Regions from separate parts of the Zhengella sedimenti genome, predicted to be linked through region 3. Evidence: riboswitches for the same ligand, from Rfam matches in the RefSeq annotation. Region 3 holds a riboswitch; each other region holds the start of a gene.

Region 1 (7,331 bases), on a different contig from region 3:
TGGCCTCGCGCTGCTGGCCATCGTGGCGGTGGTGCCCGCCTCGACCTATCTCGCCAGCCGCTTCTGGGCCTTTGCGCCCGTTGCGGCCCAAGCGCCGGACCGTCCGGCGTCCGGGACCGGAGCCTGGCACGGCCATGCCGGGCTGGCCGTGGCCGCGCTTGCCGGCGCGGTGGCCTGGACCATGCTCCACGGGCGGCCCTTCAACGGCGACACAAGCTGGTATCTGGTCGCCACGCGCATGTGGATGGATGGCGCTTCGCTCTATTCCGACGTCATGGAAATCAATCCGCCCATGGCGTTCCTGATCACCCGCGCGGTGCTGGTCTTCGGCGACTGGTCCGGCCTGCAGGATGGCACGGCCCTGCTAGCCGCCCTGTTCATGGCCATTGCCGTCACGGTGTTCCTGGTGGACCGGCTTGCCCGGCAGATCCCGGCCGGCAATGTTCCGCGCACGCTGCTCGTGGCCGCATCGGCGGGGGCGCTGCTGATCACGTCGTTGCTCGATTTCGGCCAGCGCGAGCACATCTTCCTCATCCTTGCCCTGCCCTGGATCGTGGCCTCGGCGATGCGCCTTGCCGGCTGGACGCTGCCTGCGGCAGCCATGGCGGCGCTTGCCCTCTACGCGGTGCCGGGCCTGCTTCTGAAGCCGCATTTCCTGATCCTGCCGGCGACCTTTACCCTCATGCAGATCGTCGCCACGCGCAGCCTGCGGCCGGCCTTCGCCGCGGACAACCTCGTCTTCGGCGGCGCGGCGCTTCTCTACCTCGCCGCCATCCTTGCCTTCTTTCCCGATTACCTTGAACTGGTCGTGCCGATCGGCCGTCTCGTCTATGGCGGCTATGGCGGCGGGCTTGCCGATTTCCTGCCCTGGCTCGTGGAAGACTACATTGCGCTGCTGGTTGCGGCGCTGCTGCTTCCGTACCTGCCGCGAACCGCCGAAGGCCGTTTCGGCGCGGGACTGCTGGCGGCCACGCTGGCGCTCACGGCCATCTATGTCATCCAGTTCAAGGGGTGGCATTACCAGTTGCTTCCGGCGCTGGGCATGGCGCTGATCGCCAGCGCATGGACAGGGGCGCTCCTCCTGCGCGCGCAACGCATCGTGCCGCTCGCGATCGCCATGCTGATCGTCTATCCCTGCGTCGTGATACCGCTGATGCGCGGACCGCATCAGAACCCCGTTGCCCATGCGATGGCGGACGCCATCGGCAGCGGTTCGGAAGGCAAGGGCGTCATGGTCTTTGCCAGCAATGTCTGGGCCGCGTTCCCGATGGTGAACATGACGGACATGCGCTGGACCAGCCGCTATCCGAGCCAGTGGCTTGTTCCCGGCGCGATTGCCGGGCTTGCATCCACGCCGGAGACCGACGTGGAGCGGCGCAAGGCGCTGGAGGACATGGCCGCCCATGCCCGCCAGACCGCCGCGGAGGACTTCGTCAAGAACCGGCCGGACATCGTGATCGTCGACATGCGCGAGGAAAAGACCGGCTTCGGCGACATCCCGTTCGACTGGCTGGCCTTCCTCAAGGCCGATCCGGACTTCGCCGGCGCCTGGCGCGACTACCGTCTCGACACGGAAATCCCGGGCTACGCGATCTGGCGCAGGGCCGGAGAATAGCGAACGGCCTGCCAGGATTCATGCCGCCCGGCCAGCGGACATGGACATTTCAGCCCTGGCTGTCCGTGGCGGCGGCGACACTGCGCGCCTGATAGGCCTCGGCATCGCCGAAATCCGCGAAACCGGCATGGTAGGGATGAACCCCCTTGGCTGGCCTTGCATGCTTGATCGGGCACCAGCGTGTTTCCGTGCGCGCGGCGATCTCGCGCACATAGGCAAGCAGGCCGTTGGCATAGGAACAATACCAGCAATTGAGCTTTTCCAGCCCGTTCAGATAGGCCAGCTTGTAGCGGTCGAAGACGATATAGTCGCCCCGGCGCACCTTTTGCAGGCCGTAGGCGGGGAAACAGACGGCCTGGTAGATCGTGACGAAGAGGTCAAGCAGGACGAGCGGAACGAAGACGGAATAGATGAAGGGCGCCGTCAGGACCACGCGAAGCCGGGCGCCCGCGACATAGCTCAGCAAGCGCGTGCGCATCTGCCTGTGCAGGCGCAGGACCTCCTTCTCGAAGACCACACGGCCACGCTCGATGCGGTAGTTGAAGGCCTGGCGCTGCTCGGCAATCGCCTTTTCCAGATCGTCCTGAAGCTTCTCGAATTTCTCGGCCAGTTCCGGGTAGATCGCCATTGCCGTATCCCCGCTCCGGTGAAGCACGTGTTGCACAGACCAGCGAGCCATGCGGCCCGCCCGGCGTCAAGGCGCAAACGCTCAGCGGAAATGCTTGGACAGTTTCAGGCCCTGCGCCTGGTAGTTGGATTTCAGGTCGGCGCCGTAGAGCATGTCCGGCCGGGCCAGCATGTGCTCATAGACCAGCCGGCCGACGATCTGGCCGTGTTCGAGGATGAAGGGCACTTCGTGGCTGCGCACTTCCAGCACGGCGCGCGCACCCTGACCGCCGGCCGAGGCATGGCCGAAACCGGGATCGAAAAAACCGGCATAGTGGACGCGGAATTCGCCGACGAGCGGATCGAAGGGCGTCATCTCGGCAGCAAAGTCGGGCGGCACGTGCACAGCCTCGCGGCTGACAAGGATGTAGAACTCGTCCGGATCGAGCACCAGTTCGCCGAGCCCCCTGCCCTGCAGCGGTTCCCAGAAGTCGAGCACGTCGTGGGCGGCGCGCCGGTCCACGTCGACAAGGCCGGTGTGGTGCTTGCCGCGATAGCCGATGAGGCCGCCTTCGCCGCCCATCAGGTCGATCGACACGGCCAGGCCACCCCCGGAAATGTGCGGCTCGCCCTCGTCGACCAGCGCCTCGGAGCGATGCAGGAGCATCAGTTCGCCTTCGGACAGCAGCGAATGACCGGTGCGGAAACGGATCTGGCTCAGCCGCGATCCCGTGCGCACGACAATCGGAAAGGTTCGCGGGCTGACCTCGATGAAGAGCGGACCGGCATAGCCGCGCGCGATCTTGTCGAACTCGCGGCCATGGTCGGTCATGATGCGGGTGAAGATGTCGAGCCGTCCGGTGGAGCTTTTCGGATTGGCCGAGGCCGAGACGGTGTCGGGCAGGGCGAGGCTTTCAAGCAGCGGGATGATGTAGACGCAGCCGGTTTCCAGCACGGCGCCTTCCGACAGGTCGATCTCGTGCAGCTTGAGGCGGTCCAGCTTGCTTTCCACGGTCGCCACCGGGCCGGGCAGGAAGGAGGCGCGCACGCGATAGGCCGTGTGGCCGAGGCGCAAGTCCAGGCTCGCCGGCTGGATCTGGTCGTCGTCCAGCGGACGGCTGCTCTTCAGCCCGCCCTTGCTGAACAGTTCCGCTATGTCCCGGTCCGGCAGGATGCCTGTCTGGCGCACTTTGCCCACTCCCCTGTCTGACCGGACAGCTTTAGCGCGCAACTTCGTTGACGCAAGGCGCGCGCGGCCATATAAGCCGGTTTATCCCGTGGTGATTTGGCCGGCCGGCTTGCAGCCACGTTAAACAAGTCGCTAAAAGGGGCCGCATGACACCGGCTTTGCGACTTTCGCGGCCGGTTTTTTGTTTGTGAAGGCAGACATGATGGTCGACACGAAGCGCCCCCTCCACCCGCAGACCACCCTCGTTCATGGCGGCACGCTGCGTTCGCAGTTTGGCGAGACGTCGGAAGCGATGTACCTGACGCAGGGCTTTGTCTATGACAGCGCGGAAGCCGCGGAAGCCCGTTTCAAGGGCGAGGAACCCGGCTTCATCTATTCGCGCTATGCGAACCCGACCGTCGACATGTTCGAGAAGCGCATGGCGGCGTTGGAGGGCGCGGAGGATGCGCGCGCGATGGCTTCCGGCATGGCCGCCGTGTCGGCCGCCCTGCTCTGCCAGTTGAAGGCCGGCGACCATCTCGTCGCCGCCAAGCAGCTTTTCGGTTCATGCCGCTGGGTGGCAGAGACGCTGTGCCCGAAATTCGGCATCGAGGCGACCATCATCGACGGGACGAAGCTTGAGGAATGGGAAGCGGCGCGCCGGCCCAACACGAAGGTGTTCTTCCTGGAAAGCCCGACCAATCCGACGCTGGCGGTCATCGACATTGCCGCGGTCGCGGACATCGCCAATGCCAACGGCATCACGGTCGTCGTGGACAATGTCTTCGCCACACCGCTCTACCAGAAGCCGCTGGAGCTTGGCGCGCATGTCATCGTCTATTCGGCGACCAAGCATATCGACGGGCAGGGCCGGTGCCTCGGCGGCATCGTCCTGTCGTCGAAGGACTGGATCGACGAGAACCTGCACGACTATTTCCGCCACACCGGCCCCAGCCTTTCGCCGTTCAACGCGTGGACCCTGCTCAAGGGGCTCGAAACCCTGCCGCTGCGCGTGGCGCAACAGACCGCGTCGGCCGCGCGCATCGCCGATTTCCTGGCCGGCCACGGCAAGGTGGCGCAGGTCATCTATCCCGGCCGGGCCGACCATCCGCAGGCGGGCATCGTGGCGCGGCAGATGACGGGCGGCTCGACCATGGTCTGCATGGAGCTGAAGGGCGGAAAGAAAGCGGCCTTCGCCTTCGAGAACGCGCTTTCGATCTTCGCCATCTCCAACAACCTGGGCGACGCCAAGAGCCTCGTGACCCATCCCACCACGACGACGCACAAGAACCTGAGCGAAGAGGCGCGGCTGGAACAGGGCATCCGGCCCGGCACGGTGCGCCTGTCTGTCGGACTGGAACACGGCGACGACCTGATCGCCGACATCGAACAGGCGCTGGCGCGGGTGTGAAACGCTCAGCCGCGCCCGGCGAAAGTGCGCCGGGCCAGAAGGATGCGCATGGCTGCCGTGTAGAGGCAGACGGCGGCAAAGCCCCATGCGATGACGGCAAACCAGGACGGGAACAGGCACATGGCGGCGAAGACCGCGATGGTCTCGGTGGCCTCGGCCAGGCCGGTTGTGAAATAGATCGACTTGTCGCCCCGCGCCACCGTCTCCATGGCATGGCGTTCGGCCAGCACGGCATAGGCGAGGAAGCTGGCGCCGTTGGCGTAGAAGCTGAACAGGAGCGCCGCCGCGGCCAGCGCATTGGCCTGCGGGTCGAGCGCGGCAAAAGCCAGCGGAATGGCACCGTAGAAGATGAAGTCGAGCACGATGTCCAGATAGCCGCCATAGCCGGTCTTGCCATTGATGGCCGCGACGGCGCCATCAAGGCCGTCGGCCAGCCGGCTTGCCAGCAGCAGGACAAGCCCGGTCCAAAGCCATCCGCTCGCAATGGCGGCGGCGGCGGCCATGCCGACAAGCCAGCCGGCCCATGTGACCTGATTGGCGCTCATGCCCGCCGCGGCGATGCGCCGCGCCATGGCTCTCAGCCCCGGATCGATGCGCCTGCGCACCCAGCCATCCAGCATGTGCCCTCTCCTTTCGCGGGAAGGGGTAGCAAATGCGCCCGCGCGTTGCCAATCAAGTGCTTGCGAGCAGACCGTTGACGGCAGGGCGCGGGGCGGGTGTATGATCGGGATGTGGAGTTTGCCATGTATCGCGCGAATACGGAAAACATCGAAGTCAGCGTCGAACCGATCTATCTGGACGAGGAATCCGCGCCGGAGGAGAACCGCTATTTCTGGGCCTACCAGGTCCAGATCGCCAACAGGGGGACCGTCGCGGTCAAGCTGATGTCCCGCTACTGGCGGATCACGGACGGGTTCGGACGGGTGGAGGAAGTGCGCGGTCCCGGCGTCGTCGGCGAGCAGCCGGTCATCGCGCCGGGCGGGCAGTATGAATACACGTCCGGCTGTCCGTTGCCGACACCGTCGGGCATCATGCAGGGCAGCTACACGATGAGCGACGCCGATGGCCGGCAGTTCGATGTCGACATTCCCGCCTTCTCGCTCGACATTCCCGGCGTGGCACGCATGGTCAACTGACCGGGTGCATCCGGTTTACTTGTCGCGGAAATCGCCGGGATCGAAGGTATAGCTGGTCGAGCAGAACTCGCAGGTGACGCTGATCTTGCCGTCCTCGATGCTTTCCTCGATCTCGTCGGCGGTGAAACCGTCCAGGATCGCGCCGATCTTCTCGCGCGTGCAGGAGCATTTGTCGTGGACCGCAGCCGGTTCGTAGACGATCGCGCCGTGCTCATGGAAAAGGCGGTAGAGCAGGCGCTCGGCGCCGACACTGGGGTCCCAGAGTTCCGTGGGCTCGATCGTGGCCAGCAGCGCTTCGGTCTCGCGCCAGGCATTGTCCACGGGCGCATGGCCGCTGCCGTCGTCGCCATCGCCCCCATGCAGGTCCGGCATGCGCATGCGCTCCGGGGCATCGGGCAGGAACTGCGCGACGATACCGCCGGCGCGCCACTGCGTGCGGTTGCCGGACAGGATCTGCTGGCCGGCAGCAAGGCGCACGGCTGTCGGGATCTGTTCGGACTGGCGGAAATATTTCTGCGCCACGACCTCGAGGCTGGACCCGTCCAGTTCCACGATGCCCTGGTAACGCTGCATGTGGACGCCCTGGTCGATGGTCAGCGCCAGGATGCCTGTCCCGAGCAGTTCCTCGGGCGCCGTGCGGCCGGCCGCGACCGCCTCGGCCAGCCTGTCCCCGTCATAGCGGGCATAGGCGCGCACGCCGTCGGGTGTGGTGAAGTCGGCAACCAGCATGTCGACGGGACCGTCGGACTGGGTCTGGAAGATGAACTTGCCGCTAAACTTCAGCGATGTGCCAAGCAGAACGGCCAGCGTGACCGCCTCGGCGAGCAGCAGGCTGACCTCCGGCGGATAGGCATGGCGGGCCAGGATGGAATCCAGTTCCGGCCCCAGCTGAACGATGCGCCCGCGCACATCGAGGGCCGAAACCTGAAACGGCACGACGGCATCGTCGCCGGCGTGTCCGATCTCGCCAAGCTCCTTGTCATTGTTCGTCACGGTCAGAGCCCCGCCGCAAAGCACCAGTTGATAATGGCCTTCTGCGCATGAAGGCGATTTTCCGCCTCGTCGAAGACAACCGAATGGGGGCCGTCGATGACATCGTCGGTCACTTCCTCGCCCCGGTGGGCGGGAAGGCAATGCATGAAGAGGGCATCGGGCCTGGCATGGGCCATGAGTTCGGCGTTCACCTGATAGGGCAGGAAGACGTTGTGGCCACGGGCGCGATGCTCCTGTCCCATGGAAACCCAGGTATCGGTGACGACGCAGTCGGCGCCGGTAACCGCCTCGACCGGATCGCGGGTGAGCGTGATGGTCCCGCCATTCTCGCGGGCCCAGTCGACGAAGGCCGGCGCGGGCTCGCTGCCCTCGGGATAGGCGATGGCCAGTTCGAACCGGAAC
Region 2 (7,331 bases), on a different contig from region 3:
TTCGCGCTTGTCCCAGACCTTCACGGCGCGGCGGTGCCGGCTTTCGTGCTGGCCGATGCGCACACCCTCGGGGTTGTAGCCATAGGCGCCGAAAGGCGAGGTTCCGGCCGTGCCGATCCACTTGGAGCCGCCCTGGTGGCGGCCCTTCTGTTCCTCCAGCCGCTGTTTCAGCGTCTCCATCAGCTTTTCGAAGCCGCCAAGGCTTTCGACCAGCTTCTTTTCCTCGTCGGTGAGGTGCTTTTCGGCCAGCCGGCGGAGCCATTCCTCCGGCAGGTTCATCACGTCCACCGCGCCCTCGCCGGAGACCGCTTCCACGCCCTTGAAGGCATGGGAGAACACCTGGTCGAAACGGTCGATGTAACGCTCGTCCTTCACCAGTGCCGTGCGGGCGAGATAGTAGAAGCCCTCGACGTCATAGGTGACGAGCCCGGCTTCCATGCCTTCCAGCAGCGAGAGAAACTCGCGCAGGGAAACGGGGATCTTGGCGGCCTTGAGTTCAAGGAAGAAGGGTATGAACATGGGCGGCAGGATAGACGGCCGGATTGGCCTTGTCAGCCCGTTTCATGCTGCATATTCTGGTTGATGCAATCTTTCAGGACAACCTTTTTCAAGCCTTGAGAGATCCATATCCTGCGCCAGTGGCGTAGAAAACCATTGAACTTGCTGCGCCGCTGGCGTATATGATGGGCCTGTGCATGATGCTGAGGATCGAGATCGCGGAGACCGAGCGCTTCAAGCTCGATTGTGCGATGTACGGGCTGGAAGAGACGGTCAAGGCGCGCAAGCTGGAACAGCTTCGTTCGGATCCTGTCATCGGTGTCCAGAAAAATGGTCAATCGCGGCTATGGGAGTGGCATTCGGCTGGGTTCGTGTTCACTTATGTGCTGACGGACGATCTTTCCCGTCTGATCCTCGTGGAACTACGCCCGGCATCGGCCCCGGAAACGGGGTTGTCAGACCGGTTCTGGCTCTGGGTCGACCGGATCGGAAAGCTGAAAAGGCTGTTTGGAGTATAGGCAATGGCGCGGATCAAGGCGAAGAAGACACCGGAACAGGCGGCAGCCGATCTCGCGGAGTCGCTCGAGCAGGCCTACATGTGGTTCAACGGCGATGATTCGAAAGTCACCGTCCACACCTTCGAGATCGAAGTGCCCGATGTGGCCAAGCTACGCAAGAAGCTGAAACTCACGCAGGAAGGCTTCGCGACCAAGCTCGGCATTCCGGTCACCACGCTGCGCAACTGGGAGCAGGGGCGGCGCTATCCGACCGGTCCGGCGCGCAAGCTGCTCTCGCTGATCGAGAAACGGCCGGAACTGGTGCTGGACCTGGAAGGGGTGGACTGAACCGGCATCCGGCATCGCCCGCCGCCCGGAAAATCAAGGCCCCGGACAGATGCTGTCCGGGGCCTTGCCATGCTTGCCTCCGCCCGGGGCGCATGAACCTTGATGCCAGGCGGTCAGGCCGCCCGTGCGCGCGCGTCGAAGGGAATCTCGACATCCACCTCGAGGGTCGAGACAGGCATGCCGCGTTCCATCTTGACGCGCACATGACGGCTGTCGACCTGCACATGCTTGGCGATCACGGCGAGGATCTCCTCGCGCAGGACCGCGACGAGATCGAAACCGCTGACGGATGCCCGTTCGTGGGCAAGGAGTATCTGAAGCCGTTCCCGCGCCGCCGAGGCGGACGCCCGCTTCCGGAAAAAGCCCAGGATTTTCATGCAGCCTTCCTTCCGAAGATCTTCTCGAAGAAACTGCGCCTCTCGCCGGGGACGGTCACCGGAACCGCCTCGCCGGCCAGCCGCCGCGCGGCGTTGAAATAGGCCTGGGCGGTGGTGCTCGACGCATCGCACAGGGTCACGGGCGAGCCGATGTTGGAGGCGCGCAGGATGTTCGGGCTCTCCGGGATGATGCCCAGCAGCGGGATCGACAGGATCTCGAGCACATCGTCGACATTCAGCATGTCGCCGCTGGCAGCCCGGTTGGGATCGTAACGGTTCAGGAGGAGGTGCTTCTCGACGCGCTCGCCGGCTTCCGCCTTGGCCGTCTTGGAATCGAGCAGGCCGATGATGCGGTCGGAATCGCGCACCGAAGACACTTCCGGATTGGTGACGACGATGGCGGCGTCGGCATGGCGCATGGCCAGCGTGGCGCCGCGCTCGATCCCGGCCGGGCTGTCACAGATGACCCAGTCGAAGGCGCTTTTCAGCGCCGTGATCACCTTCTCCACGCCTTCAGCCGTCAGCTTGTCCTTGTCGCGGGTCTGGGAAGCCGGCAGCAGGTAGAGCGACTGGAGGCGCTTGTCGCGAATCAGCGCCTGCGCCAGCTTCGCCTCGCCCTGGATCACGTTGATCAGGTCATAGACGACGCGCCGCTCGGCGCCCATGACCAGGTCGAGATTGCGCAGGCCCACGTCGAAATCCACCACGACGACCTTGTCGCCGTTCTGCGCCAGGGCCGCGCCGAGCGCCGCCGTCGACGTCGTCTTGCCCACCCCGCCCTTGCCGGACGTGACCACGATCACCTTGCCCATTCCGTTCTCCCTCTTCGAACCCAGCCGGGTTCAGTTGAATCGCTGCGCCAATATGCTTTCGCCTTCCAGCCAGAGTTGCACGGGCTGGCCATGCAGGCCGGGATCCAGATCCTCGGAGGTCTGGTAATATCCGGCGATCGCGACGAGTTCGGCCTCCAGCCGGCGGCAGAAGATGCGTGCCCGGCCATCGCCGCCCGATCCGGCCATCACGCGTCCGCGCAACGTGCCGTAGACGTGGACGGAACCGCCAGCGATGACCTCGGCACCCGAAGCGACGGAACCGATAATGGTGATGTCGCCATCGCTGACCAGGGCCTGTCCGGATCGCACCGGCTCGGTGACCATGAGCGCGGGGGCATTCGCCGGTTCCGTTGCCGGCGTCTGCCCCGGTGCCATGGCGCCACCCTCATCGTCGCCCTCCACGGCCGATGCGGGCAGGCCGCCGCTCATGGCGGGCGGCAGATCGGGCCCGAGTTCGGTCGCGCCGGCCCCCTCGATCCCCATGATGCGGACATTCCTGTCGGCCAACCGCATGACGAGATCGCGCAGCATGGCGCCGTCAATCTCCATTCCGGTCACGTCGAGCATGACGGGGCGCTTGAGGAAGTAACCCGCCGAACGGGAAGCGAGCGCGTCGAAACGCTCGAACCAGTCGTCGAGCGGCAGTTCCGGGCTCAGGACGATGGCCAGGAACGAGCGTCCCTTGAGGCGAATGGCTTGGGTCGTGCCGGTTAACACTCTGGTCATCCAGGTAAAGATTCTCTTACCTGATGGATAGGTTAACCATGGTTAACAAATGGTTAACGGGGCGCCCCGCGCCATGCCGCCAGATGGCAGTCCGGCGGGTGGCCTAACGGGCATACTTGATGAAGGGCGTCACCGTGGCGACACGGTCATAGAGCCTGCGGGCTTCATGGTTGAATTCCTGCGTCAGCCAGTAGACCGCGGGACATCCTTGCGCGTCGGCGGCGGCATAGACCGCCTCGATCAATGCGCGTCCGACACCGGTGCCGCGCACCTGCGGATCGGCATAGAGGTCCTGCAGATAGCAGACGTCCTCGATCTTCCAGCCGTGGCGATGGAACAGGAAATGGACAAGGCCGACCGGCCTGCCATCCTTCAGCGCCAGCAGGCCGCGAAATTCGCCCGGAGCCCCGGCATTGCCGCGCAGAATGCGTTCGAAGGACGAGCGGTATACCTCTTCGGACACCGCTGTCTCGTAGAAGTCCAGATAGGCCGTCCAGAGCCGGCGCCATTGCTCTTCATCTCCGGCTTCCAGCGGCCGGATCGTCAGTCCCGCGATTTGCGTCATCACATCCTCACAATCACAGCCATTGGCGGTCGCGTCCGATATCATCCATGTCGAAGGGAGTGGTCTGGTAGACCTGGTTGATCCAGTTGCCGAACAGGAGATGGGCGTGGGAGCGCCAGCGATTGAGCGGCTGGTTGGCCGGGTTGTCGTCCGGGTAGTAGTTGTGCGGCACTGAAATCGGCACATGGGCCGCGACATCGCGCTCGTACTCCTCCTTCAGCGAGGTGGAATCATACTCGATGTGATTGAAGATGTAGAGCCGGTTGCCGGCCTTCTCGGATATCAGGCAGGGACCGGTGTCGGGGCTGTCCATCAGCAGTTCCAGGCCGTTCTTGCCTTCCAGGTCGGCCTTGCGCACCTCTGTCCAGCGCGAGACCGGGATCTGGAAATCGTCCGAAAAGCCGGCGAGATAGGGCGAGACGGGGTTGAGGTTCTTGTGGCGGTAGACGCCGAACGCCTTCTTTTCCAGCGCGTATTTCGGCACCTTGTGGAAGTGCCAGATGGCGGCCATGGCGCCCCAGCAGATGTTGAAGGTGGAGTGGACGTTGGTTACCGTCCAGTCGAAGATGGCTTCCATTTCCTCCCAGTAGGCCACGTCCTCGAAGGGCAGCAGTTCAATAGGCGCGCCGGTGATGATGAATCCGTCGAACTTGCGGTGCCGGACTTCTTCCCAGGTCTGGTAGAAGGAAATCAGGTGATCGGCCGGCGTGTTCTTCGGCGTGTGGCCGCTCACGCGCACCAGCGAGAACTCGATCTGAAGCGGTGTGGCACCGATCAGCCGCGCGATCTGGGTCTCGGTGCGGATCTTGTTGGGCATCAGGTTCAGGAGCGCGATCTGCAACGGCCGGATGTCCTGGCGAATCGCGGATGATTCGTTCATCACGGACACGCCCTCGCGCACGAGGATGTCGCGGGCGGGGAGGGCATCGGGAATGCGGATCGGCATGTTCGGACTCCAGAACTCTAACGACCGGCCGCAATGACTTCGCTGCCGGTTCCGTGACGCTCCTGCTGTCCGCGGCCCTTTTAGCGAGTTGTTTTACGTGGCTGCAAGCCGGCCGGCCAAATCACCACGGCGGCGAAACTAGCGCTTGGCGCTCACAGGGTCAATCTGCCACGTCATTTGCCGCAAGTGCGACAACAGTTGGCCTCGCTTTTGACGGAAAAAACGTTTACCGGGCAGAAAACAAGATCACCAGACTTTGCCGCCTGGCGGCGGACGGGGAGGACCATGAAGGATACAAAGCGCTGGAGCGGCCGCTTGCGGTCGTTCGCACAAGCCGATGACAGGCGCGGATTTCGCGAACTGGCATTGACGCTCGGACTCCTGGCTGTGCTCTGGCTGGCGGCGGCGCTGCTTTTTGCCGCAGGCCATTGGCTGCTGTCGCTGCCGCTTCTGCCGCTTGCGGCGCTCATGCTGGTGCGGCTGTTCATCATCCAGCACGATTGCGGTCACGGTTCGCTGTTCACCACGGCGGCGCTGAACGACCGAGTCGGCAGGTTGCTCGGCGTGCTGACCTTCACACCCTATGGCTACTGGCGCCACAGCCACAACCTGCATCATGCCGGTTCCGGCAATCTCGACCGGCGCGGCATCGGCGACATCAGCACGCTGACGACGGAGGAATACCGCGCGCTGGGCTTGTGGGGCCGGCTTGCCTATCGCGCCTACCGCCATCCGCTGGTGATGTTCGTCATCGGGCCGGCCTATGTGTTCCTGGTCCAGCAACGCTGGCCTTCGGGTTTCACCGACCGCCGTGAAGCCTGGGTTTCCGCGCTCGGCACCAATGCCGGGATTCTCCTTTTCCACGGCGCGTTGTGGTACGTCTTCGGCTGGCAGGTGATGTTGGCGGTCCATCTTCCGGTGATCCTGATGGGCGCGGTGGCCGGCGTGTGGCTCTTCTACATCCAGCACCAGTTCGACCCGACCTTCTGGGCGCGGGCGCCGGAATGGGAGCGCGAGCAGGCCGCCCTCGAGGGATCCTCGTTCTATGACCTGCCGCGGCCGCTGATGTGGGCCACCGGCTATATCGGCATCCACCATGTGCATCACCTTGCGGCGCGCGTGCCCTTCTGGCGCCTGCCCGAAGTGCTGAAGGCCTATCCGGAATTCCGCGACAAGGGCCGCCTGACCTTCTGGCAGAGCCTGAAATGCGTCCGCCTGACGCTATGGGATGAGCCCACCCACAGGTTGGTCTCCTTTGCCGACTTCAGGCGGATGGAGGCGGCGTAGGCGCGGCCTGGCCGGCCGCCTCGCGCCCTTTCGGGCTCATGGCGTAGATCCCGGTCGCGACCCTCTCGAACCAGCCATAGTGATTGTCCGCCATGATGCGCCGGGCCGTTTCCACCCCGGTCGCACGGGCCACGAGCGCGGCCTTGCTTGGCCCGTTGCACGCCAGATGGGCGAGGCAGAGCATGGCGTCCTGGCGGTAGGCCGTCGTGATGGCGGTGCGCACGGACCCGCCGGTATTCGGATCGCCGACAAGCCGTTCGAACTCCCTGAGAAGGCGGCCCTTGCGCGGCTTCGACTTGCGCGGGCTGTAGGGGGCCGGATCGAGGCGGATCTCTGCGAAGCCGTCGGCCAGGCGGATGGTGATGAGGCCGAGGCCGAGCCGCCGGCACAGCGCGATGTTCGCCTTCAACGCCTTGTGAAATGCCGCACCGGTCCCGCGCGGCACGGCGACATAGACATGGTCGGTGATCTTCTGGCGCTCGATGGCCTGATGGAAAAGGGTCAATGAAAACCCGGCCTTCAATTCCACGATCACCGGATCCTCGCCGCCGCGCCTTGCGACGATGTCGGCCGCGCCGATCTCACCCTTGACCGTGTAGCCCTGGCGTTCCAGCAGGGCCTTGACGGGCTGGTAGAGATCGGTTTCGCGCGGGCGAACCCTGCCGCCACCGGCGCCGGCCCGCCCGGCCATGGCCTCAATTGCCGCGCTGGCGGGCGAGGAAGGCCATCCGTTCGAAAAGGTGGACGTCCTGCTCGTTCTTCAGAAGCGCGCCATGCAGCTTGGGCAGGGCGTTCTTCGGGTCGGAGCGCAGGGTTTCGGGATCCACTTCGTCGGCGACGAGCAGGCGGATCCAGTCGAGCGCCTCGGAGGTGGACGGCTTCTTCTTCAGGCCGGGCACGTCGCGGATCTCGTAGAACTGGCTGAGCGCCTGGGAGACGAGGCGCTGCTTGATCCCCGGATAATGTACGTCGACGATCCTTTTCAGCGTCTCGGCATCGGGGAAGCGGATGTAATGGAAGAAGCAGCGGCGCAGGAAGGCGTCCGGCAGTTCCTTCTCGTTGTTCGAGGTGATGATGACGATGGGCCGGACTTTCGCGCGCACGGTCTCGCCGGTCTCGTAGACATGGAATTCCATCTTGTCGAGTTCCTGCAACAGGTCGTTGGGGAACTCGATGTCGGCCTTGTCGATCTCGTCGATCAACAGGACGATCTTGCGTTCGGCCTGGAAGGCTTCCCACAGCTTGCCGCGCTTG
Region 3 (7,331 bases):
ATCATGTGCTCGTAGGGGACATCCTCGGCGCTGTCCTTGATGCGACGTGGAAACTTGACCCCGATGCGCGCACACGCAAAGCGGACTGCGAGCGGCCCGCGAACATAGCTGTAACTGGGCGATCCAAACCCATAGCCGTCGACGCGGGTGTAACCGCCATCGAGGAACGGATAGGCAGCTCTCGATGTTGCAAACATCATGCTGGAGCCAAACGCCGGAACATCGATCTCATTCATGGCCCGGCGCAGACGCCAACCGAAATCTCCCCTAGGCGCATAGGCCCCCTCGCCTCGATGGCGAAAAGCCTGGCTGAAGGAAACGTCGGGTCTGTCGGCAAGCTGATCCTCCAGACGCAGGCCCCTGCGCTTGCTTTCAATGATCTCCTTCGACAGGAACCCGTGTTTGTACCAGAGTTGCGCCTCTTCAGGCCCCACCTCGGCATCAATGAGCCGCGCAGCCACCGACGGTTCGATCGCCGTGTCATACCAGAGCTTCAGCGCGGCAGCGTCACAACGACTTTCCCCTCGATCAAGGGCGCCGGCAACCGGCATGAAATGGAGCGGGATGCCGGACTGCTTCAGACCATCCATGGCTTCAATGGATGCCCCGTCGTCGATCGCCTCGCGCACCCAATCGACGTCATAGCGGCGTGCTTGGCACGCGCGCAGGAAGTCGGCGGAAACGGGTTTCTGGATCAGGGCCCATATCACCGACTCGCGTTTGCGCTGTGGATCGATCTGACCGTAAACGTGGATCAGCTCTTCCAGCGCTTCAGGTGTGTAGCCTGCAGCCTTGGCCTTCGTCGCATCGATCGAGATCAAGCCCATGTCGATCCATTTGCGAAGCTCCTCTCCTTCAACGGAGATGTTGCGGTCGTAAACATATGTCGTTTTCAGTCTGCTCGGCGGTTCAATCAGATAGCGCAGGTCCTCCATCGACAATCTCTTCAAGAGTTCCCTGGATGGCGTGTGAATCCCGAGCGCCTTCAGTTTCGCATCGAGTTCTCTGGCTTCCTTCGTCTTCATGTCCGGTTTTCCCTGTTCGTCCTGGCCGGTGATGTGCGATGCGATGAAGTCATCTGCGTCATCGCTCCACGTCACCCACGACGGCCTTCTCCCAGGAAAATTCCGGACGGCCGAAATGACCAAAGGTCGAGGTCGTGCGGAAGGCTGGCTGATCAAGGTTCAGCCGTCGAAGGATCGAAGCCGGGCGCATCAGGTCGAAGAGATCGATCCCCTCGCCGCGGTAGCGGACAGCAGGATCCTGACCATCGGACGTGCCGAACGTGTCAAAGCGAACATCGATCGGCCTGGACATTCCGATTGCGTAGGCCACACGGACTTCGCAGGCACGCGCCCACCCCCGCGCGACGACATCGCGTGCAAGCTGGCGAGCCGCATAGGCGGCGGACCGGTCCACCTTGGTCGCATCCTTTCCGGAGAACGCGCCGCCGCCATGGCGGGCATAGCCACCATAGGTATCGACAATGATCTTCCGGCCCGTGAGCCCCGCATCCGCCGCGGGCCCGCCATGAACGAAGCTGCCGGCCGGATTGATGAAGATCTTCACATCCGGCCTCAGCCAGTCGCCGAGGACCGGTTCGATGAGCGAGGTTCTGACCAGGTCGCGCAGGTCAGCGAGAGCCAGTTGCGCATCGTGTTGCGTCGAGACGACGACGGTATCGATGCCGACAGGTCGGCCATTCTCGTACGCCACGGTCACCTGGGACTTCGCGTCCGGACCCAGCAGCGCGCCCTCGGGCAAGAGGCGGAGTTCGCGCTGCCGGCGCATCAAGGCATGGGCAAGTTCAATCGGCAGCGGCATCAAGGCATCGGTTTCGTCGCACGCAAAGCCGAACATGATGCCCTGGTCCCCTGCCCCGAGTTCCAGCCCATCCACGCCAGCCTTGATCTCCGGCGACTGCAGGGTGACATCCTCGATGACGATGAGGTTGTCGGGATCAAGACCCCAGTGCCCGCCTGCATGACCGATGTCGCAAAGAACGCCTCTTGCGATGGCGCCAAGGTCCAACTGGGCACCCGTGGTGATTTCCCCGAGAAGACAGAGCGTGCGGCCCTTCAGGGCCGTTTCGATGGCGACGCGCGATCCCGGATCTTGGCTGAGGCATGCGTCCAGGATGGTGTCTGAGACCTGGTCGCAGATCTTGTCGGGGTGGCCGTCGGAGACGCTTTCCGATGTGAACAGGCCGGACTGAACGAGCATATCAATATCTTTCTCTCTTTAGTGCTTCTGGGGTCATCCCACGGCGCACAAGCTGAAAATCAAATGCCGGACCGAATGGGTCGGTCACCCGGTGGTTTCTGCTGTCTTCCTTGTTGGTCGAGTTCCTCCTGTACAGTTCTGCTGCGACCGCACGTGTGGCTTCATCCTCGCGCGGCTGATGATCATGATGCAGCCGCACATGTTTCCGACCGCGCCAAACCAAGCGAGGTCAGCCAAAGATCGCAGCAGGAGAAATTGATTGATGGGCCCGCTTGGTTGCCAGTTGGCCGCATCCCCTGTTCGGGTACCACCTTGCCCGGGCGGGCAGGTTGGCGAGGGCTACACCCTCATCCTGATGCTTGATGGCTTTCGTACAATGAATCTCGCTGATGAACAAGCGGCTGCCCAGGCCGAAGTCGATTATCAAGCAAAGCTGGTGCGTACACGTTCAGCGCATAGCACCTCCCTCACCAACACAATGCGTACCCATTCAGTCGGATCGGTTTGGCGAGTTCCTCAACCATGGCCATGGCTTCGATGGACAAGATCGTCTGCTAGATGCGGCCCGGATAGATGGTTGCAGAACAGCGACCGCGCAGGCGGCTTTAGGGGTCGATTGTTGCGTGTCTGCTTTTGGGCGGGTTCCCTGGAGAACCGGTGACATGCCATTGAATTGTCATCCAGTGGCATGTCACGTGTTAATGAAGAGCCTCAGTGACTTGACTGCCTCGTTCGCCATATTTCTACTGCTATACTATGCATTTCTCACGAGAAAAGTTCGATGACATTCAACGCGCGATCAGACTTGCGCTGGTATCAACCGCGCTGAAAGATGCGGAACGAAAATTTCTCCGCGATATGCAGGCGAAGCTCGATCAGTACGGATCCCGGACCTTTTTGAGTGACAAGGAGTTCCGGCACCTCATGAAGCTGACGGGCAAATATGGTGAACCGAAGCAACAGAACGCTCACGGGTCACGTAGACCGAACGGCCATGGGTTTGGACAACGCCGAAGACGTGGATGGCAACCGGCTATCGGACTGGCAATCATCGCCATCACGCTGGGTCTTGTTTTCATGTACATTGGCGCAGAACGTTTTCCGGAATACTTTGGTCCCGTCGTGGCTATCTCCAGCGGCCAGGAAATCGTCGGACGCGTAACCCATGTGCGGGACGGCGACACGATCGAGGTATCTGGGATCCCTATCCGTTTCGGCTCTCTTGATTGTGCCGAGTCGGGAACCAGCGCGGGTGAACGCGCGACGGCTCGAATGCGGACGCTTGTAGCTGGGCAGATACTGACTTGCTACCTAAACGGTCGCACGAGCTACGATCGCAAGATAGGGAGTTGCCGGCTGCAGGACGGGCGGGACCTTGGCGCAATAATGATCCGCGGCGGTTACTGTGGTCGTTTCTGGTGATCTGGTCGTCATGATAGGCGCTGACAGCCCGCGGCAATGAGCACATTGAAAATGCCATCGAAATCTTTCGGTCTTCGAGTACTGTCCGTCTCATCGCCCTCAGGGACATAAATCACTGTCCCAGCACGCCCGCGGGTTAACAGAACCCGGTAAGTGTTGATGCGATACTGTTGCTCTACATATTTTCGAAGAAGTTGCCAGTTGGGCGCGCGCATCTTTCTCGGAACCCACGCTTCACCGGACCAGATCAAGTCATTGCCCCAGCACAAACCTGCGTAGTCGATTTCAAGACCCTGGCACACGAACTCAGAAAGTGGCGTTTCTAACGCGTTCGAGGATCTGAAGTCCCCTTCAGGTTTGAGGAACCAGTGCACGACAGTGCCGAGATCGTCGGAACGAGGCGAAGGCAGCACGCCTTCAGCGACGAGACGCGTTGCACCGCTGCTGGCGAGCAGCCCAACGCGCTGGTCGCCTCGACGCCGCACTTTCAGCCAAGCTTTCATTTCTGAAAGATCGCGCGTCACAAAGGCGGGAGCGTGTTCCATCTCGGATGCTATATCGCGCGCGGTTTGAATGTCGCCGTCCAACAAGGCAGCAACCCAAGCACCGTGGAGATTGTTACGATACGCTCTGAGGTTCGAGTTCAGATGCAGATCCGGGTCGTTTACAAGCGATACGTCTGCGTCAGACGCGATATCAAAGAACCCAAGCAAGCCCTCTCTTGCAGCCAATGCCCTCTCTGAAATATGTGCAGTCCAGTCCCCATGTCTTGCGAGTGCCTCACCCCATAGGGCGAGACCTCCTTCGCCTCGGTTGATTTCCTGTCCCGCACCCACGAGGCAAACTAGGCACGCCCAGGGGAGACGCCCCATGATCTCCATGAACAACTCAGGCTCTGATTTTGCTCGCCCGAGCAACTTCAGACCGGTTTCTGCATCCCACGCGCGCTGCGCCTCGTCGAATACGATAACGTTTTCTGGTGGGTGGGTGTCTGCGTCGGCATGATCTTTCAGATACCCCAGAAGAGTCTGAAGTGCTTGTTGCGCTCTACGCTTAGCTTCGTCCGCCTTGATACCGTCACGTTGACGCGCATCCTCTGCGATCGCCGCCTGAAGGACATAAACCAAAGGGCGGTTACCGCTCAGAAGGGCCGCGGGTTCACCAGCGACACGGCCGGCAGTTCCTGAGAACACCAAATCCAATCCCAAGAGCGTCTTTCCCGAGCCAGGTTCACCTGTAACGAAACAGACCACCTTCTTTCGCTCATTGCGCGCTTCTTCAGCTATTTCCTTCAATCTGTTGGCTGTTCGCTCCAACGCCTCAGCCGTCGCGTCCGCGCGGCCGATCTCTTTAACTGAGTGTCCGGCATACAGGTTGCGAGCCGCCGCTACGATATCAGGCGTTGGACTGTAGCTTGCGGCGTCATATGACTGCCAGTCGATCTGACCCCCCCCAGATTTGTCCTCGATCGCATTGAGAACGCGCGAAAGACCTTCGCCATTTGTCCGAATGCACTGGCTCACATCATCGATGAAGGCGATATTCTCGGGCAGTTGGGCCCTGCGCGCCTGTTCGCTGCAGAGCACTGGGACGATGCGCTTGCCGTGACTGGCTGCATGAAAGTCTCGTAGGCAGAGGGCGTAATCGACTGCCTGGTCAACATCTGCGCCGGTGAAACTCGTTGCCCCAATCTTGAACTCTACGCAGGCGACCGCGTCGCCGATCAAAATGATGGTATCGATGCGTCGCCCTAACCGCAGAAGCGGTAACTCAAGAAGAATGCACCATCGATCGCTGGCTACGTTTCTCAGGGCGTTTTTCAACAAGTCGATTTGAATGCGCCAAGCACGGATTTGCTGGGTCTCGCTCCCGCTGTATTCAGAGCCTACCCGCGTCGCCATACGACCGAGGATATCTTCCGTCGATCGAGCCAGAAAATCTGGAACGCTTGCTGCAAAATATGACTTGGTCACCATCACCGATATTTCTTCAATAGGATTGCTTCCCGGGAATGACGCCCCGCACGCCCCCACGAGGGCTGGGAACGTCGCCGTCTCGGCGCGGGATCAAATGCACATGACAGTGAAAGATTGTCTGTCCAGCAGACGCCCCGGCGTTCACACCAACGTTGAACCCGGAGACGGTTGGGTCATCGTCTTGAATACTTGAACGCAGATCATCCAGTATTTGGCGGATCGCATTCAGTTCGGGTTGGAAGAGGTCGAAGTAGTCGGGCACGTGCCGCTTCGGGATGACCAGCGTGTGCAGTGGTGTGACTGGAAATCCATCCCTAATCGCGTAGCACAGCTCGTTCTCAGCAATCACGCGATCCGCGGGAACCTCGCAGAAAATGCATCCCTCTTCGCGGTGCCCGTAGCTTTCTGCCACTCCACGAAAGTCCGCGTCGTCCTGGTCGCGCTTGTTTGTGTTGCACGTGATGCAGAGCGCCTGAAAGTTACTCAGGTCGTCCTGACCACCCCTGTTGCGCGGGACGATGTGATCGACATGAAGGGCCATGTCTTCGGCTGTTGCGCCGCATAGTTCACAGCGGTACTTGGCGCGCTTGAGGACTTCGTATCGGATCGAACCGGGCACATACCCCGTCGCATTGAAGCGGTGCTGCCAGATGTTACTGCCGCGTCGTTCGATGTAGTCAGCGATCTTGGCTTCGCACTCTGCAATCAGCCGGTCTCGATCCTCGATGTCCATTTCGACCAGGTGTTTCAATCGATACCCTACGATTCGGTTCCCCTCTTTGACCGGGACGACGACACCGTTGTTCGTGAGGACCTTACCCACCATGCTCTTGGTTCGGATTTCGTAATACTCGACCTGTGAGCGGTCATGCGAAAGTAACGCCTTGGCGATCTGTTCGACGGTTGCCTCGCCACCCGAGACAAGCAATTCCCGCAGCATCACCGGCTGATACACGTGCGACATACGCATGTGCTCGGAGACGTATCGATGCAGGTCTTCAGGTTTCATGTTGCCCCTACCGAAGGCGGAAATCCGTTGATTGGTCATCAAAATCCATCGACAGGTTGGCACCTTCGCGAGCTGGTTTCCAGTGTCCGGTTCTTTCGGGAACGAAAAGTTACCGGTTCTGGTGGCCACTTCGCGCGTGCTGTAATCCGCAAGCACCAACGGCACAAATCTAAGCCGACGCTAACGAGCGGCCGAATGGGGGCCGTGAGGAGACGGTCTGGTTATTGGTGGCGATTGGGCCAAGCCGACATTCGTCCGCAGTGGCCACACTGGCGTTTCCGGCCCGAAGCGGACATCGGCTGGCGATGTCAACGACGACTGCTCGCAGCAGCATTCCAGACATAAACAGGTGACGGTAATTCTGACAAATTGACCGTTTCAATCGTGCCCGACAGGCAACCCAGACACAAGCAAATCACCTTCGGGGGGGCGGGTCAACGGGTTGGGTTGACCAATGATCAGGCGGTCTTGACGTTTTCGTCCATCACAATGTCATTCAGATTTGATCAAGCTCGCTTGCCAATGAAAGCGATATCCTTTCGGCCATATGATCCCAGGCAAACTTCATTGGAACGGGATTCTTGAACACCAAATGGCCTTCGATTCGAGGTGTCGAGATACCCGTGTACTTTGAAACCCGATCCAATTCCTTGCTCACTACCTCAACACGTCGCAGATGCTTCAAAAGTAGGTCAGGTTTT

Evidence for each region. Region 3 has a riboswitch for S-adenosylmethionine ahead of metK (methionine adenosyltransferase). Riboswitches for the same ligand answer to the same signal wherever they lie in the genome.
Region 1: another riboswitch for S-adenosylmethionine. It lies ahead of ACLB6G_RS14135 (O-succinylhomoserine sulfhydrylase); the one in region 3 lies ahead of metK (methionine adenosyltransferase).
Region 2: another riboswitch for S-adenosylmethionine. It lies ahead of metA (homoserine O-acetyltransferase MetA); the one in region 3 lies ahead of metK (methionine adenosyltransferase).

The regions. Positions count from the first base shown of each region.
Region 1 is NZ_JBKFFP010000005.1:37,850-45,180, reverse strand. Features, by position in the region: gene ACLB6G_RS14150 (GtrA family protein) at 1-1,615, shown strand, start outside; gene ACLB6G_RS14145 (hypothetical protein) at 1,665-2,243, opposite strand; gene ACLB6G_RS14140 (2'-deoxycytidine 5'-triphosphate deaminase) at 2,325-3,410, opposite strand; SAM riboswitch at 3,489-3,567, shown strand; gene ACLB6G_RS14135 (O-succinylhomoserine sulfhydrylase) at 3,610-4,800, shown strand; gene ACLB6G_RS14130 (CDP-alcohol phosphatidyltransferase family protein) at 4,806-5,420, opposite strand; gene apaG (Co2+/Mg2+ efflux protein ApaG) at 5,544-5,936, shown strand; gene ACLB6G_RS14120 (Hsp33 family molecular chaperone) at 5,952-6,929, opposite strand; gene argF (ornithine carbamoyltransferase) at 6,932-7,331, opposite strand, start outside.
Region 2 is NZ_JBKFFP010000001.1:817,996-825,326, forward strand. Features, by position in the region: gene ACLB6G_RS04055 (vWA domain-containing protein) at 1-519, opposite strand, end outside; gene ACLB6G_RS04060 (hypothetical protein) at 696-1,016, shown strand; gene ACLB6G_RS04065 (helix-turn-helix domain-containing protein) at 1,020-1,343, shown strand; gene minE (cell division topological specificity factor MinE) at 1,457-1,720, opposite strand; gene minD (septum site-determining protein MinD) at 1,717-2,532, opposite strand; gene minC (septum site-determining protein MinC) at 2,563-3,279, opposite strand; gene ACLB6G_RS04085 (GNAT family N-acetyltransferase) at 3,383-3,844, opposite strand; gene metA (homoserine O-acetyltransferase MetA) at 3,858-4,790, opposite strand; SAM riboswitch at 4,850-4,928, opposite strand; gene ACLB6G_RS04095 (fatty acid desaturase) at 5,076-6,077, shown strand; gene ACLB6G_RS04100 (DUF2161 domain-containing phosphodiesterase) at 6,055-6,768, opposite strand; gene ACLB6G_RS04105 (AAA family ATPase) at 6,773-7,331, opposite strand, start outside.
Region 3 is NZ_JBKFFP010000003.1:8,726-16,056, reverse strand. Features, by position in the region: gene ACLB6G_RS09490 (hypothetical protein) at 1-1,025, opposite strand, end outside; gene metK (methionine adenosyltransferase) at 1,084-2,223, opposite strand; SAM-I-IV-variant riboswitch at 2,486-2,587, opposite strand; gene ACLB6G_RS09480 (thermonuclease family protein) at 2,980-3,645, shown strand; gene ACLB6G_RS09475 (DNA/RNA helicase domain-containing protein) at 3,654-5,621, opposite strand; gene ACLB6G_RS09470 (HIT domain-containing protein) at 5,635-6,630, opposite strand; gene ACLB6G_RS09465 (hypothetical protein) at 7,127-7,331, opposite strand, start outside.